DNA from 2 places in the Henriciella mobilis genome. Region 2 is predicted to be linked to the other one. Evidence: predicted binding sites of a transcription regulator. Region 2 holds the regulator's gene; the other holds the start of a gene.

Region 1 (7,720 bases), on a different contig from region 2:
CAGCGCGTCGATCTCTCCGGCGTCGACGCCAGCATCCTTCAGGGCCGCCTTCGAGGCATCGCGAGCGAGGCTGAGCGGGGAAGGGGCGCCATCCGCGCCGGACTTGCCGTCCCACTGGCTCATCGATTGTCCCACGCCCACCAGGACGGGCATCGCGCCTTTGGCCATATCGTCTTACTCCCTGTCTGTTGTCAGGGTCTGTGATAGGGGCGGCAGGGCAGTGTTCAATCCATGACGCTGCGGGAATGGCTGCTAAGGCAGATGCTACTCAGGCCTTCTTCACGAACTCGGTCTTCAGGCCCATCTGCCCGATGCCGTCAATCTTGCAGTCGATGTCGTGGTCGCCCTCGACAAGGCGGATATTCTTGACGCGCGTGCCGACCTTCACGACCGATGAGGAGCCCTTGATCTTGAGGTCCTTGATCACGGTGACCGTGTCGCCATCCTGCAGCGTGTTGCCATTGGCATCGCGCCAGACTTTTGCGGACTCGGCATCGGCGGCGGGCGACCATTCATGGGCGCATTCCGGGCAGATGAGCAGCGCGCCGTCTTCATAGACGAAGGCGGACGCGCATTTCGGGCAGGGCGGCAGCGTGCTCAATTGACGATCTTCGCGGCGGTCTTCTCGTAGATCTCGTCACGGGTGACGCCAGGCGCGATTTCCTTGATCTCGAGGCCGCCTTCGACGACGTCGAAGACGCCGAGGTCGGTGATGATCCGGTTGACGACGCCCTTTCCGGTCAGCGGCAGGGTGCATTCCTTGATCAGCTTCGGCTCGCCCGATTTCGACGTGTGGTCGGTGATCACCACGATGCGTTTGACGCCGGCGACGAGGTCCATCGCCCCGCCCATACCCTTGACCAGCTTGCCGGGGATCATCCAGTTGGCGAGATCGCCATTTTCCGCGACTTCCATCGCGCCGAGGATCGCCATGTTGATCTTGCCGCCGCGGATCATCGCGAAGCTCATCGAGCTGTCGAAGAAGGCCGTGTGCGGAAGTTCCGTGATCGTCTGCTTGCCGGCATTGATGAGGTCGGCGTCTTCCTCGCCTTCATAGGGAAAGGGCCCCATGCCCAGCATGCCGTTTTCCGACTGCAGCGTCACCGAGACGCCATCCGGGATGTAGTTCGCCACCAGCGTCGGAATGCCGATGCCGAGATTGACATACATCCCGTCTTCCAGCTCCTGCGCGGCGCGCTTGGCCATGTCGTCACGTGTCCAGGGCATTATTCGTCTCCTGTGGAATTGTTCGTCCCAGCTGGTTTGGCAGCGTCGCGGGTGGGGATAGAGCGGTGCAAGGCGGCGCGATTGCGCTCCTGCTCGAGTTTCAGTGCCAGTGCCCGTCCGACCGATTCGTCCGGGACGCGGTAAATATCCTGAACGACACAAAGCTCACCGCGAACCCGCAACCAGTCGCGGCGGCAAATGTCCTCAATGTGCGGTGTCACGCCTCTTTGCGCTTTTCGACAGGTGTCGGAAAACTCGACGAGGTAGCCATTGTCGCGCCCTGTCCGCTTTGCGTAGATGTAGCGACCGTCGAAAACGTCTTCGACAAGCGCGGTGGTAAAGGTCGTCTTTGGCGTCTGCAACATGCAGGAGCGTTCAAGCCTCATCGCGGCTGGGTCCGCAAGAGCCATCGCTGCCGCGTAAGCTTCAGCGTCGTGACCCGAGGCTATTCCGGTCGAGTTCTGGCACGCACAAACCAGGAGTGCCGAAAGCCCGGAGAGCAGATGCTTTATCATGTATATCCAAACCTCTGATTTCAGACCGGTAGGCTGGTTGGGACGGCATCAGCCCTCTTCGCGCTTCCGGGTCGTGCGCTGCTCGATACGCTTCTCGAACTCGCCCTGTACCAGCCGGTGCACGAAGACGCCGGGCAGGTGGATATGGTTCGGGTCCAGTTCACCCGGCTCGACGATCTCCTCGACTTCCATGACGCAGACCTTGCCGCACATGGCGGCGGGCTCATTGAAGTTGCGGGCCGTCTTGCGGAAGATGGCATTGCCTGTCGTGTCCGCCTTCCAGGCCTTCACGATGGCGAGGTCGGCGAAGATGCCCTCTTCGAGGATGTAGTGTTCGCCGTTGAAGACCTTCACTTCCTTGCCTTCGCCGATCTGCGTGCCATAGCCGGTCTTGGTGTAGAAGCCGGCAATGCCGGCCCCGCCGGCGCGCATCCTTTCGGCCAGCGTGCCCTGCGGATTGAATTCCAGCTCCAGTTCCCCGCCGAGATACTGGCGCATGAACTCCTTGTTCTCGCCGACATAGGACGAGCCCATCTTCTTCACCTGCTTGCTTTCCAGCAGCACGCCAAGGCCGAAGCCGTCGACGCCGGCATTGTTGGAGTAGATGGTCAGATCCTTCGTGCCAGCCGCGCGGATAGCAGCGATGGAAAGCTCGGGGATACCGCAGAGACCAAAGCCTCCGGCGGCGATTGTCATGCCGTCGAAAAGCACGCCATCAAGCGCGTCTGCGGCTGTCTTGTAGATCTTGCTCATGGCCGCGATCCTTACGCATGGTCAGTTGCGGATGCAACCCTCAACGCTTGTTGAAATTCGAGAACCCTATTCCCGCATGAACTCGACTTCGATGATCAGCTCGACCTCATCAGACACGGGCCCGACAAACTTGCTGATGCCGAAGTCCGAGCGGTTGATCGTGGCGGTCGCGGAAAAGCCGGTGACATAGGCGCCGCGCAGCGTGTCATTCGCTCCGCCGTTAAAGGTCACTTCCAGCGAGACCGGATGGGTCTGCCCATGCAGGGTTAGATCGCCGGTCACCCGGCCGGTCGCCTCGCCCGTCACCTCGATGCCGGTCGAGCGAAAGATGGCTTGCGGGTAGGCCTCGGCGTCAAACCAGCCGGGCCCCATCAAGGTTGCGGCGAAATCCTTGTCCGGCAGGTTGAGGCTGGTCATGTCGACAATGGCTTCCAGGCGCGTGCTCTCTGGATTTTCAGCGTCGAAGTCGAGGCTGGCATCGAAGTCGTCGAAACGGCCGACAAAGTCGGAAAAGCCCATATGGCCGATCTTGAAGACCAGCGCAGCATGCGCGGTGTCGAGTTCATAGGCGCCCGGGCGCAGGGCCTCTGGCGTCGCCTCGACATCAGGCGTGAGCAGCGCGGCGCAGCCGGCCAGGCTGAGCGCCAGGGCGGCGAAGGCTGATTTTAACAGGTGACTGGGCATGGCGGGCTCCCTTGCTGACAGGTCCAATCTAGCCCGGCCGGCCCCGATTTCACGCATGAAAAAAGGGCGGCGCCGAAGCACCGCCCTTGATTGGGTCTGGATGTTGGCCTTGGCAGCGGGATTGGGGGCCGCCGCCGTCGCCGTCCAGGGAGGCCGGACCTAGAAGCCCATGCCGCCCATGCCACCCATGCCGCCCATGTCGGGCATGCCACCGGCGCCTTCGCCTTCCTTCTTCGGAGCTTCGGCAACGCCAGCTTCGGTGGTGATCAGCAGGCCAGCAACAGAGGCTGCGTTCTGCAGGGCAGAGCGGACAACCTTGGCCGGGTCGATGATGCCCATCTTGTACATGTCGCCATATTCCTCGGTCTGGGCGTTGAAGCCGTAACCGCGGTCTTTCTGGGCGAGGATGTTGGCCACAACGACCGAGCCTTCGAGGCCAGCGTTCTGGACGATCTGGCGGACCGGGGCTTCGAGGGCCTTGCGGACGATGTCGATGCCAGCTTGCTCGTCAGCGTTCTCGCCCTTCACGTCGATGTTCTGGGCAGCCCGGAGCAGGGCAACGCCGCCACCCGGAATGACGCCTTCTTCGACGGCAGCGCGGGTTGCGTTGAGCGCGTCGTCGACGCGGTCCTTGCGTTCCTTCACTTCGACCTCGGTGGCACCGCCGACCTTGATCACGGCAACACCGCCGGCGAGTTTGGCAAGGCGCTCCTGGAGCTTCTCCTTGTCATAGTCGGACGAGGTGTCTTCGATCTGCTTCTTGATCTGGCCAACGCGCGCTTCGATGTCGGCTTTCTCGCCAGCACCGTCGACGATGGTCGTGTTGTCCTTGTCGATCTCGACCTTCTTGGCCGTGCCCAGCATGTCGATGGAGATGTTCTCCAGCTTGATGCCGAGGTCTTCGGAGATGACCTGGCCGCCGGTCAGGACTGCGATGTCCTGCAGCATGGCCTTGCGGCGGTCGCCGAAGCCAGGGGCCTTCACGGCTGCAACCTTGAGGCCGCCGCGCAGCTTGTTGACGACCAGCGTTGCGAGCGCTTCGCCATCGACATCTTCAGCGATGATCAGCAGCGGGCGCTGGCTCTGGACGACCTGCTCGAGGATCGGCAGCATCGGCTGGAGCGAGGAGAGCTTCTTCTCGTGCAGCAGGATGAACGGGTCTTCGAGTTCGACGCTCATCTTGTCCGGATTGGTCACGAAGTACGGGCTGAGGTAGCCGCGGTCGAACTGCATGCCTTCGACGACGTCGAGTTCGGTTTCGAGGGACTTGGCTTCCTCGACCGTGATCACGCCTTCATTGCCGACCTTTTCCATGGCCTTGGCGATCATGTCGCCGATTTCGCGGTCGCCATTTGCGGAGATCGAGCCGACTTGCGAGATCTCGCTGTTCTCTTTCACCTTGCGGGAATGATGGGCGAGGTCGGAAACGACTTCGGCAGACGCCTTGTCGATACCGCGCTTCAGGTCCATCGGGTTCATGCCGGCGGCGACGCGCTTCATGCCTTCGCGGACGATGGACTGGGCGAGCACCGTGGCGGTCGTGGTGCCGTCACCGGCAACATCATTGGCCTTGGAAGCGACTTCGCGCAGCATCTGTGCGCCCATATTCTCGAACTTGTCTTCCAGTTCGATTTCCTTTGCGACGGTGACACCGTCCTTCGTGGTGCGCGGGGCGCCGAAGGACTTCTCGATGACAACGTTACGGCCTTTCGGGCCGAGGGTGACTTTCACCGCATTTGCAAGGGTGTCGACACCTTTCAGCATGCGCTCGCGCGCATCGGTGCCGAATTTGACGTGTTTTGCAGCCATATTCGTATTCCTTTTTCAGATTACGTCTTGGTCTTGGGATTGTTGGGGAAGGGGTTGCGTTACTCGACGATGCCGAGGATGTCGCTTTCCTTCATGATCAGGAGGTCCTGACCGTCGACTTTCACTTCCGTGCCGGACCATTTGCCGAACAGGATGCGGTCGCCAGCTTTGACTTCCAGCGGGATGACTTCATTGTCGTCACCGACAGCGCCTTTGCCGACGGCGATGACTTCGCCTTCCTGCGGCTTTTCCTTGGCGGTATCGGGGATGATGATGCCGCCAGCGGTCTTTGCTTCTTCCTCGACGCGTTTGACGAGAACGCGGTCATGCAATGGACGGAACTTCATGTGCTTTCCTACCTTTGACTGTTACCCTGACTGGGCAATGAAAACAGGATTAGCACTCACCTGGGGTGACTGCTAACGGCGTTGAATTAGGAAGCGCGCGCGCTGGCGTCAACGGGGGAAAAGCTGAAATTTTTGCGATATTCGGGAAGGCTGTCCGAACCTGCCGGCCGGGCGTGCTGGCAGCCACGCTTAACGGCTGCTAACATATTGAAATATATACATTTCTTGACAGGCGCCGCGTCTCTGGCACACTTCTGTATGCGGATCAACCGCATGACAGAAGGAATCACTGAATGCAGCACGACGATTTCAGGAAACAGCTTTCCGGGGGCGGGCTTCTGACAGCTGAAATCATTTACTACAGGCCAGACTTTCCAAAACTCCTTCAGAGCTTCGTCTGGCAGACCGTGGACATGGCGCCGAAATTCCCGCGCCTCGCACAGTTTCTCGACCACTGGCGCCGCGAGATCGAGGCGGTCATCCACTCCATCAACATCGCGCATAACGACATGCTCCGTCCGGCGCAGGTGCGCTGGGTGGACGAGGAACTTAAGATCCAGAAACTGAACTAGCGGGATGGTGGCCAGCCCGGCGCGCAGGCCAGGCTGGCCACAGACAGCCTAGCCCTTGAGCGACAGCCTTATGAAGGCGCCGCGCCCGGCGCCGGGCAGGCGTGTGCCGAGAGCGACATCGCCGAACCCGTTGCGGTTATAGCCGGCGAGATGGTCGCGATAGACATGGTCGAGCAGGTTCTCGATGCCCGCCGAGACTGTCACGCCGTCCTTCACCTGCCAGTCGCCATAGAGATTGAGCACGACATAGCCGGGTGTCGCGGCCTCCTCATTGGTGGCAGACACCTTGTCCTGCTCGGCGGCAGCCCGCGTTTCGAAGGTCGCTGACCAGCTGTCGGCCTCCCAGGTCAGGTCCAGCGTCAGGCTGGCCGGCGCGATCCGGTAGAGATTGTCGTCTATGTCGCGGCGTTCGCCCCGGACATAGCTCAGCACGCCATCAAGGCGCAGCGGCCCGTCAAAATCGTAGCCGGCATCCAGGTCGAAGCCATACAGCCGCGCATCGACATTGGCCCAGCGCAGCGGCGTCGGGTCGCCATTCATGCTGGCGATCATCTCGACCGGTGTGTCGGCGATGCCAGGTGACGAATCATAGAGCACGCCCTGGATGTAATCGTCGATCTGGCGAACATAGACGGTTGGCCGCGCATAGAGCGCGGGCGCCGCATAATCGAACCCGGCTTCGGCAATCAGCGCCGTCTCCGGATCGACCCCGAGATCGCCGACATAGATGTTGCCGTCGGCGAGGCCGCCGCTGGCGCTGATCGGCAACCAGCCAAAGCGCTGGATGTAGCCCGGCATGGCCTGCTTGCGGGCAAGCGTTGCGCGCCAGGACAGGCCATTGCGCTCCGGCGTCCAGATGCGCGCGACCGCATCCACGGTGGTGTCCTGCGTGCTGCGGTCGCTGGCGTTGAAGACGGCGGCCAGCATCTGCGCCGGCGGGGGCAGCATGGTGGCCAGCGACGCGTCGCCCGCATCGTGATCATGCCAGTCGGCCCTAACGCCCAGCTCGCTTTCCACCGGGCCGATGGTGCCGGTCCATTGCGCGAACGCGCCCGTCCGGTCGATCGTCACATCCGGGAAGGGCGTCACGAAGAAGGCCGCCATATTCGGGTTGGTGATGATCGCGTCATGCTCGGCGCGGGCCGTGTCGGTGCCGATCTCCAGCTCGCCGCCCTGCCAGTCGAAGCTGGCACTGAGTTCAGCGCCGCGCGTGGTCGCCTCGGTAAAGGTTGCCCGGGTCTGCATCGGGGCGGGCGAGGGCCGCAGGCTGAAATTGTCCATCAGGTGGTCGACATCGGTGTAGTTGACCGACGCGTTCACCGTGACGCCGTCCAGATCCGCCTTGTAGGACAGCTTGGCGAAGTCGGTATCGACATACTGGATATCCATCGGGAAGGGCGGGTTGCCCGACGGGTCCGCCTCGTGACGGCGAAGATCGAGACCGACCTCACCGATGCCGAGCTTCGCCCCGGCCGACAGGCCATAGACACTCCGCTGGAAGGACGATCCGCCAATCGTGCCATCGCCATAGTCGGTGTCACTGGCATCCTCATAGGCGCCGAGCAGGTTGAAGCGCCAGCGGTCCGTTGAGGCGCCGGCCATGCCGCCGACCGAGAGGCCGTCATTCACCGAGCGCGCGCTGGCGGTGAGGTCGTAGCCGAAGTCGGCGCCCGGCCCGTCTGTAAAGTCCTGTCGCTTGAAGACGGCGTCCGCGCCCCCGGCGAGCCCCGGGCCTTCCGAGACCGGGCTGACGCCCCGGTCGATGATCACCGCGCTGACGAGCGGGGCGGGGGCGTAATGGAACACCGGGTCC
Region 2 (7,720 bases):
CATGCCGGGCAAGGTCGTCGCGCAGCGCCTGGACCAGCGCGCCATTGTCCCGGTCCTTCGCGGCATAGACGTTGAAGTCGCAATAGGGACAGATGCGCGTGCAGTACGGCCAGTGGACATAGAGGCCGAAGCCATAAGCCGGCCCGGCGGGCAGGGCGCCGGCGGCCATCAGAGCAGGGCGGCCTTCAGCTTGCGGAAGGCGTCGGCGCGGTGGCTCATCGCATGCTTCTTCGCCGGGTCCATCTCGCCGAAGGTCTCGGTTTCCCCGTCCGCGACGAAGACCGGATCGAAGCCGAAGCCCTTCTCGCCGCGTGGCGGCCAGACCAGTGTGCCATGCACTTCGCCCTCGAACACTTCTTCATGCCCGTCGGGCCAGACCACGGCGAGGGTCGAGACGAAGCGTGCGCTGCGGTCTTTTGCGTCGATCTCCCGGAGCAGGTTCTCGACCTTCTCCATCGCCTTGTAGAAGTCGCGCGGCTCACCGGCCCAGATCGCGGTGTGCACGCCCGGCATGCCGCCGAGGGCCGTTACCTCCAGCCCGCTATCGTCCGACAGGGCCGGCTGACCGGTCGCTTCGGCGGCGGCGCGGGCCTTGATCAGGGCATTGCCGGCGAAGGTCTGTTCGGTCTCTTCAGGTTCGGGCAGGCCCAGCTCGATGGCGGAAACCACTTCAAGGCCGGCCGGTTCGAACAGGTCCTTGAGCTCTCTCACTTTTCCCTTGTTGTGGGTTGCGGCGACGAGTCGGCCTTTTCCAAGCTTGCGAGTCATGGATGTATGTGGCTCCAATCTTGCTTTCTTGCTGAATAGTATTATCGTTTAACGGTAAATTACCGGTTCGAACCCATAATAGCCCGCTCATGAACGAAACTTCGAAGACACTCATATGACGATCCGCCAGCAAAACTCCATGGCTGCGTTTCTGTCGCTGCTCATGCTCGCCATCATCTGGTTGGCTGTAATTGCAGGCGTCATCGCCTTCCTGCTGCTGGCGATCGGCCTGCTCGGCAGCCTCAATGGCGGGGTGATGGAAGCGCCCGGCATGCAGGCTTATGTCGAAGGGGTGACGCCCGGCCATTTCGTCGCAGGGCTGGCGAGCCTCGCCGTTTTTGCACCCGGTATCATCTATGTCTGCCTGCAGCTGCGCCGCATCCTGTCGACGCTGGCAGCGGGCGATCCGTTCGTGCCGGAAAACGGTCCGCGCCTCACCCGGATTGCGCTTGCAATCGGTCTGGTGGAGCTTGCGCGCTATCTGACCGTTATCCTTCTCAATGCTCTTGTGGACCTCGGGACAGAACAGCCCGTCAGGCTCAGTATCAATCTTGCCGCCTGGGCAGCGGTGGTAGCACTTTTCATCCTTGCGCAAGTCTTCCGGGAAGGCTCCCGGTTGCGTGAGGAAGAGAAGATGACGATTTAGGAGGCCGGTAAAACATGGCCATTCGCGTAACCCTCGACCGCGTTCTTCTTGAGCGCCGCATGTCCCTGACAGAACTCTCGGACCGTGTCGGCGTGACCCTCGCCAACCTTTCCATCCTGAAGACCGGGAAGGCCAAGGCCGTGCGCTTCTCGACCCTGGAATCGCTTTGCCGGGAGCTTGATTGCCAGCCCGGCGACATCCTGGTCTTCGACGAAGAAGACGATGGCAGCGCAGCCGCCGATGACGAGGAAGCCGCCTAGGCGCGGCATTGCAAGGCGGAGCCCCGCCGCCGAATGAGTTTCAATCACAATCCGTGCAACCTAGAGGGTGGTGTATGTTAACGCCGCCGGCTTGGGTATCGAGACGATTTCTACTGGCCCTGCAACAGGTCCCGGGTTGTCCGCCTTGTCTTGCAGTTCCTGCGTAATTCTACTTATGGATTTCAGGCTGCCGTGTCGGCAATGCTGCGAGCATGGCTTACACTGTCCGCTCCGCTGCCGAACGCCGGCAGGACATTCAAGACAACGCTGCCCGTCTCGGTATCGACGACGCTTTCATTTCGCGGCTCGTCGAGACCTTCTATGCGCGGGTGCGCGCCGACAGGAATCTGGGGCCTATCTTCGAGCGCGTTGTCGATGACTGGCCAGCCCATCTCGCCAAGCTCAAGGATTTCTGGGCGTCGGTCGCCCTGAATGCCGGGCGCTATTCCGGCAAGCCCATGCCCGCCCATATGAAGCTGGACGGCGTGCGGCCGGAACATTTCGGACAATGGCTCGGCCTGTTTTACCTGACGCTTGAGGAGATCTCACCGTCGCAGGAAACGGCCGACTATTTCATGGAACGCGCCGAACGCATCGCGCAGAGCCTGCAATATGCGTATTTCGGCCGGGACGTCTTTCAGAAAATCTAGCTACCCGATCGCCGCTTTCTGCGCTTCGAAGAGTTCATTGCAGCCCTTTTCGGCCAGCCGCATCAATTCCTCGACTTCGGCCCGCGTCATCGGGCGTTCCTCGCCGGTGCCCTGGATCTCGATGAAGCCGCCGTCTGAGCTCATCACGACATTCATGTCGCCCTCGCCGCCGGAGTCTTCGGGGTAGTCGAGGTCGAGCACGGGCGTGTCCTGGAACAGGCCGACGGAGATGGCGGCGGCCTGTTTCTGGATCGGGTCGGCGCTGATCACGCCTTCCTCGCGCAGGTATTTCAGCGCCAGCGCCATGGCGACGAAGCCGCCCGTGATTGACGCGGTGCGCGTGCCGCCATCGGCCTGCAGGACGTCGCAATCGATGGTGAGCTGGTTTTCGCCGAGCGCCGTCAGGTCGACCACAGAGCGCAGGGAGCGGCCGATCAGGCGTTGGATTTCCTGCGTGCGGCCGGATTGCTTGCCGCGGGCGGCTTCGCGATTGCCGCGGGTGTGAGTGGCGCGGGGCAGCATGCCGTATTCGCCGGTGACCCAGCCCTTGCCCTGTCCGCGCAGCCATGGCGGGACGCTGTCGGACCAGCTGGCGGTGCACAGCACGTGGGTGTGGCCGAACTTTGCAAGGCACGAGCCTTCGGCATAGCGGGTCACATTCGTCTCGAGCACGATATCGCGAAGCTGGTCGGCAGCCCGGCCTGAGGGGCGCACAAGGTTGGTCATGGAGCGTCTCCTTTGTTCACCGGGGGGTGAAGCGATTCAAGGTTGGCTTGTCCACCCGCATTGATGGCCTCAGCTGCTTTCTCCTGATCGGCCCGCGTGATCGGATAGCGCCAGATGAGCAGCGCAGCGAGGGCGTAGGAAACGACCGGTACGCCGACAAAGACCAGCATCAGCCCGCGCACGGTTTCCGGCGAGTTGTCTGTCGCCGGATTGAAGCCGACCAGCACGCCGAGAAGGATGTATGGGATGCCGATGGCGAAGCTGGCGCCGGTCTTGTAGGCCCCGGACATCAGCGAATAGAACAGGCCGGCGCGGTTGCCGCCGCCGCGGGCTTCTTCCGCCTCGACAAGGTCTGCCATCATCGAACGGACAAGGATGAAAGGCGAGCCATAGCCGAAGCCGGACACGATCGCAGCGATGAGGAGCGACACCGCCCCGCCGCCCATCAAAGCGAGCGGCATGTAGCAGACATAGGTCAAGGCCGACCACAGGCAGACCGATCGCATGGCGATGTATTTCTCTGTGCGTTTGGAGATCCAGACCCAGACCGGCATGGCGGCGAAGCCGGCGATGAAGTGCGCCATCAGGATGAGCGAGGCGGTGCCGTGGCCGACGCCGAAGCCCCAGAGGGACGCAAACAGGAAGGTGCCCGCCGTGCCGGCAATCGCGATCCCGATAAAGATTTCGGTCGCGAGAAGGCGCCACAGTGTCTGCTGCTTCAGCGCGGCAAGAATGGCCTTTGGATGGAAGCTGGCGCGAGGCGCACTGGCGTCCGGCTTAGGGTCGGGCACCAGCCAGACCGCCGCGCCGACCGTCACGGGCAGGGCGATGATCAGGAACCAGCCCATGATCGAGATCTGCTCGGCGAAGCTTATGCCGCCGAACTGCTCAAGCAGGGATGGCAGGGCAAGCATCACAAGCATGGTGGAGATGGTGAACAGCTCGCGCCACATGAAAAGCCGCGAGCGTTCGTCATAGGTCTTTGCAATCGATGGCGCCCAGGCCTGGTGCGGCGTGACGATCATCGTCGTGCCGATGTAGAAGATGAACAGGATGACCGCGAGAAAGAGCGGCGAGACCGGTGGGCCGACCGGATTGTAGAGGAACCAGACAGCCGGCAGCAGGATCGGCACGGCAATCAGCAGCCAATGGCGAATCTTGCCCAGGCGGGACGGCTTGGTATCGACCAGCCATCCCATGACCGGGTCGGAGAACAGGTCCCAGAAGCGCAGGACCATGAAGATCAGGCCCACCAGGGCCGTTCCCAGGCCCATCTGCTCGGCATAGAATGGGGCGATGAACACAGCCATGGGAAGACCCACGGCACCGAAAGGGATGCCGACCGAACCGTATGCGACAACTTGCGGAAGGGGCAGCTTTGCTGGCACGCTTGTCATGGGCGCCATGGAACCCGATTTGTTGACGGTGTGAAAGCAAAAAGTCTTATTGAAACTGGTGATTGCAATTCCGGGAAATTCAACGGAATGAGTGAAGACAAACCCCTTAGCGGCCTGCTCCAGAGCCTCGATGAGCGCTCGCGCACCATCTTTCGCGAGATCGTCGAGACGTATCTCGAAACCGGTGAGCCGGTTGGCTCGCGTACCCTGTCGAAGAGCGGCATCAGCCTCTCGCCCGCCTCGATCCGCAACGTCATGGCGGACCTGACAGATATGGGCCTGCTCGACAGTCCGCATATTTCCGCCGGCCGTATGCCGACGCATGTCGGCCTGCGCCTGTTCGTCGATGGTTTCCTCGAGATCGGCCAGCCATCGGAGGATGACCGGGCCGAAATCGAGGACCGGCTGCGTTCTGGCGGACGCGATCTGCAGGGCCTTCTTAAAGAGGCGTCCTCCATCCTGTCGGGCCTCGCAGGCGGCGCGGGTCTGGTCAGCTCGCCGACGCGCGAACGCCCCGTTCGGCACGTCGAATTCGTCCCGCTGGCGACAGGCGAAGCGCTCTGCATCCTCGTTGATGAGATGGGAGACGTCGAAAACCGGCTGGTGAAAGTCCCGCCTGGCCTGCCGGCGACAACGCTGATGGAGGCAGGCAACTATCTTGCCGCACGCATGAAAGGCCGCACGCTGCGTGAAGCGTCCCAGGCCGTACGCGAGGAAATCCAGGAACGCCGCGCACAGCTCGACCAGGCCGCCGCATCGCTGGTGGAGCAGGGGCTGGCCGAATGGGGCGGGGAGGTGCCGGGCGAGGAGCGTGCGCTGATCGTGCATGGCCGCGCCAACCTGTTGAACGATCCCGGCGCAGCGGAAAACATGGAGCAGGTGCGTCAGCTTTTCGATATCCTTGAGCGCCAGCAGGGCCTGCTGGACGTTCTGGATTCAACGCGGGAAGCCGAAGGCGTGCGGCTTTTTATCGGCTCGGAGAACAGGCTTTTTCCGTTGTCTGGTTCAAGCCTGATTGTCGCTCCCTATATGAACGCCACGAGACAGGTAATCGGCGCACTCGGCGTGATCGGTCCGACGCGGCTCAACTATGCAAGGGTAATCCCGATGGTGGATTATACCGCGCGTATTGTCGGTCAGATTCTCGCCGAACGCCACAAGACGTGAGAGTATTGAGGGCATGAACGAAGACCAGAAGAGGCCGGAAGAGGCCGTTGAAACCGAAACGCTGGACGCCGGATCGCCGGAGTCCGAAAAGCTGGAAGAGGCTGCCGTGGCGGACAATCAGGACCCCGATCCCGAAATCCGCATCGCCGAGCTTGAAGGCGAGGTGCAGGCCTTGAAGGACCAGGTGCTGCGCGCGCATGCGGAGATGGATAATGTCCGCAAGCGCACGGCCAAGGAAGTCGTCGATGCGCGCGTCTATGCGGTTGAGAAGTTTGCCGGCGACCTCCTGAACGTGTCGGACAATCTCGCCCGCGCGCTCGGTGCGCTGCCCGATGAGGAACGCGACGCGCTGACCGAGGCTGGCAAGAACCTGCTTGGCGGGATCGAGATGACTCAGAAGGAACTGCATACCGTGCTCGCACGCCATGGCGTGACGGCGATCGATGCGGCGCCTGGCGCGGCCTTCGACCCGAACCAGCACCAGGCCGTCAGCCAGATCCCCTCCGACCAGCCCTCCGGCGCCATCGCCGAGACCTTCCAGACTGGCTGGAAGATCGGCGAACGCGTCCTGCGCGCCGCCATGGTCGCGGTAAGCGCAGGGAAGCCGAGCTAGGCGCCGCCCTACCGCTCCACCAGCTCCACCCGCCGGTTCTTCTCGCGCCCGGCATCGCCGGCGTTCGAGAAGACCGGCGAAAGCGGGCCGACGCCGTGCGGCTCAAGGCGGTCCGAAGCGATGTCGTAATCCTGTTTCAGCGCATCGGCGACGGCCAGGGCGCGGTCCGATGAGAGCTTGCGATTATAGGCGAATGTGCCTTTGGAGTCGGTGTGGCCGACGACATAGAAGGTCTTGTCCGGATTGGCGTCGAGGAATTCGGCTATGGCATCCAGCGCGGCTTTCGATTCCGGCTTGAGCGTCGCCTTGTCGAAGTCGAAGACAATGCCATCCAGAACCACACGGCCGTAGTCTTCCATGTCTGATCCCATGGCTTCAGCATCGACGACGACCAGGCCTGTTTCGGCCGCTTCCACTTCGACGATATCGATCAGCGCGCCGATATAGTCCTCTGCATGCTGCTCCACATGGATCGTGACATAGGCGGTCCCGCCCGCGCGCTCCTTTTTCGCCACGATGGTCCCCGCGCCGCCCGCTGTGGCTGTGCCGGCGGTCATCGTATTGGCCTCGCCGCCTTTCGAAATCGGGTTCTGGATGAAGTAGACTTCGCTCCAGCTGCGCGATCCCACACCGGCGCCGCGCCTGTCTGCTGACATGCCTTTTCCGAGAATCTCGAAGTCTTCGGCCTCAAGCGCGTCGAGATAATTGGAATAGACTTCCGAGAAGGTGCGGTCGGTGCCTTCATACTTGTAGAAGGTGCGCGTGACCCGGCCTTCGGTCTCGATCACGTCGTCGATGTAGCGATAGCCTGTGACGGGACCGACGGGCACTTTGAAGGGCTGATAGTTTTCGATGTGCTGCCAGGCGATGACCTGACCTGGATAGCGCTCGATCATCGGATGTTCGATGGCGCCATCAATATCCTGGGCCAGAGCGATGTACGGTGCGGTCATGAGTGTGCCAGCGACCATCGCGGCACGGATCAGTTTCAACATGGTGCGTCCCTCCCACAGAACTGCTGGGACGCATATAATTATGGTTAATCCGGTTTGGCCAGTCTTCTACTTATGGACGCTTTGGCCTGGGGCGCTTTTTTTTGCTGTATCGAAGCACAAGGCTGCGATCGGTCAGGCCGGCGCCGCGCCCCGCCTGCCCGAGGCGTCGTGCGTGCGGGCGTGCATCTCAATCCTCTCCAGCGTGATTGCGCAGGCATGAATCGATTGAACCGGCGAGCTGCGTCCGGGAATCCACCTGTCCCAAAGGCGCTCGTGTACTGAGTAGGCGATGGTTTGAATGAAGGGCTCAATCAAGCCGATGCTGAGTGCGATGGTCCAGTTGCCGGTCAGCGCATAAGCGACCGCAATCGCGACCGTCAGGTGCATCAGGCTGTAGGTCAGGGTTTTCAGCAAGCCGCGTGACATCGCTCATCCTCGTCTGGTCTAGTCCAGAAGAAATTGTGCGATTGAGAATGGTTTTCAAATCAATCGTTCTGC

Evidence for each region. Region 2 encodes HrcA, which represses chaperone genes, less so after heat shock. Its sites were predicted from a motif close to GTTAGCANTCNNCNNNGNNGANTGCTAAC; they were not measured.
Region 1: the regulator HrcA is predicted to act here: its motif matches at 5,384-5,412, upstream of groES (co-chaperone GroES).

The regions. Positions count from the first base shown of each region.
Region 1 covers NZ_QWFX01000013.1:554,955-562,674, reverse strand. The annotation lists gene D1223_RS13200 (acetyl-CoA acetyltransferase) at 1-168, opposite strand, end outside; gene D1223_RS13195 (zinc ribbon domain-containing protein YjdM) at 269-601, opposite strand; gene D1223_RS13190 (CoA transferase subunit B) at 598-1,227, opposite strand; gene D1223_RS13185 (hypothetical protein) at 1,227-1,592, opposite strand; gene D1223_RS13180 (CoA transferase subunit A) at 1,791-2,495, opposite strand; gene D1223_RS13175 (YceI family protein) at 2,562-3,179, opposite strand; gene groL (chaperonin GroEL) at 3,339-4,988, opposite strand; gene groES (co-chaperone GroES) at 5,048-5,335, opposite strand; gene D1223_RS13160 (hypothetical protein) at 5,629-5,907, shown strand; gene D1223_RS13155 (TonB-dependent receptor domain-containing protein) at 5,956-7,720, opposite strand, start outside.
Region 2 covers NZ_QWFX01000016.1:305,801-313,520, reverse strand. The annotation lists gene hemW (radical SAM family heme chaperone HemW) at 1-169, opposite strand, end outside; gene rdgB (RdgB/HAM1 family non-canonical purine NTP pyrophosphatase) at 169-768, opposite strand; gene D1223_RS16890 (DUF2975 domain-containing protein) at 908-1,414, shown strand; gene D1223_RS16885 (helix-turn-helix domain-containing protein) at 1,429-1,674, shown strand; gene D1223_RS16880 (group III truncated hemoglobin) at 1,887-2,324, shown strand; gene rph (ribonuclease PH) at 2,325-3,050, opposite strand; gene D1223_RS16870 (MFS transporter) at 3,047-4,447, opposite strand; gene hrcA (heat-inducible transcriptional repressor HrcA) at 4,535-5,614, shown strand; gene D1223_RS16860 (nucleotide exchange factor GrpE) at 5,628-6,227, shown strand; gene D1223_RS16855 (OmpA family protein) at 6,236-7,222, opposite strand; gene D1223_RS16850 (DUF2061 domain-containing protein) at 7,355-7,648, opposite strand.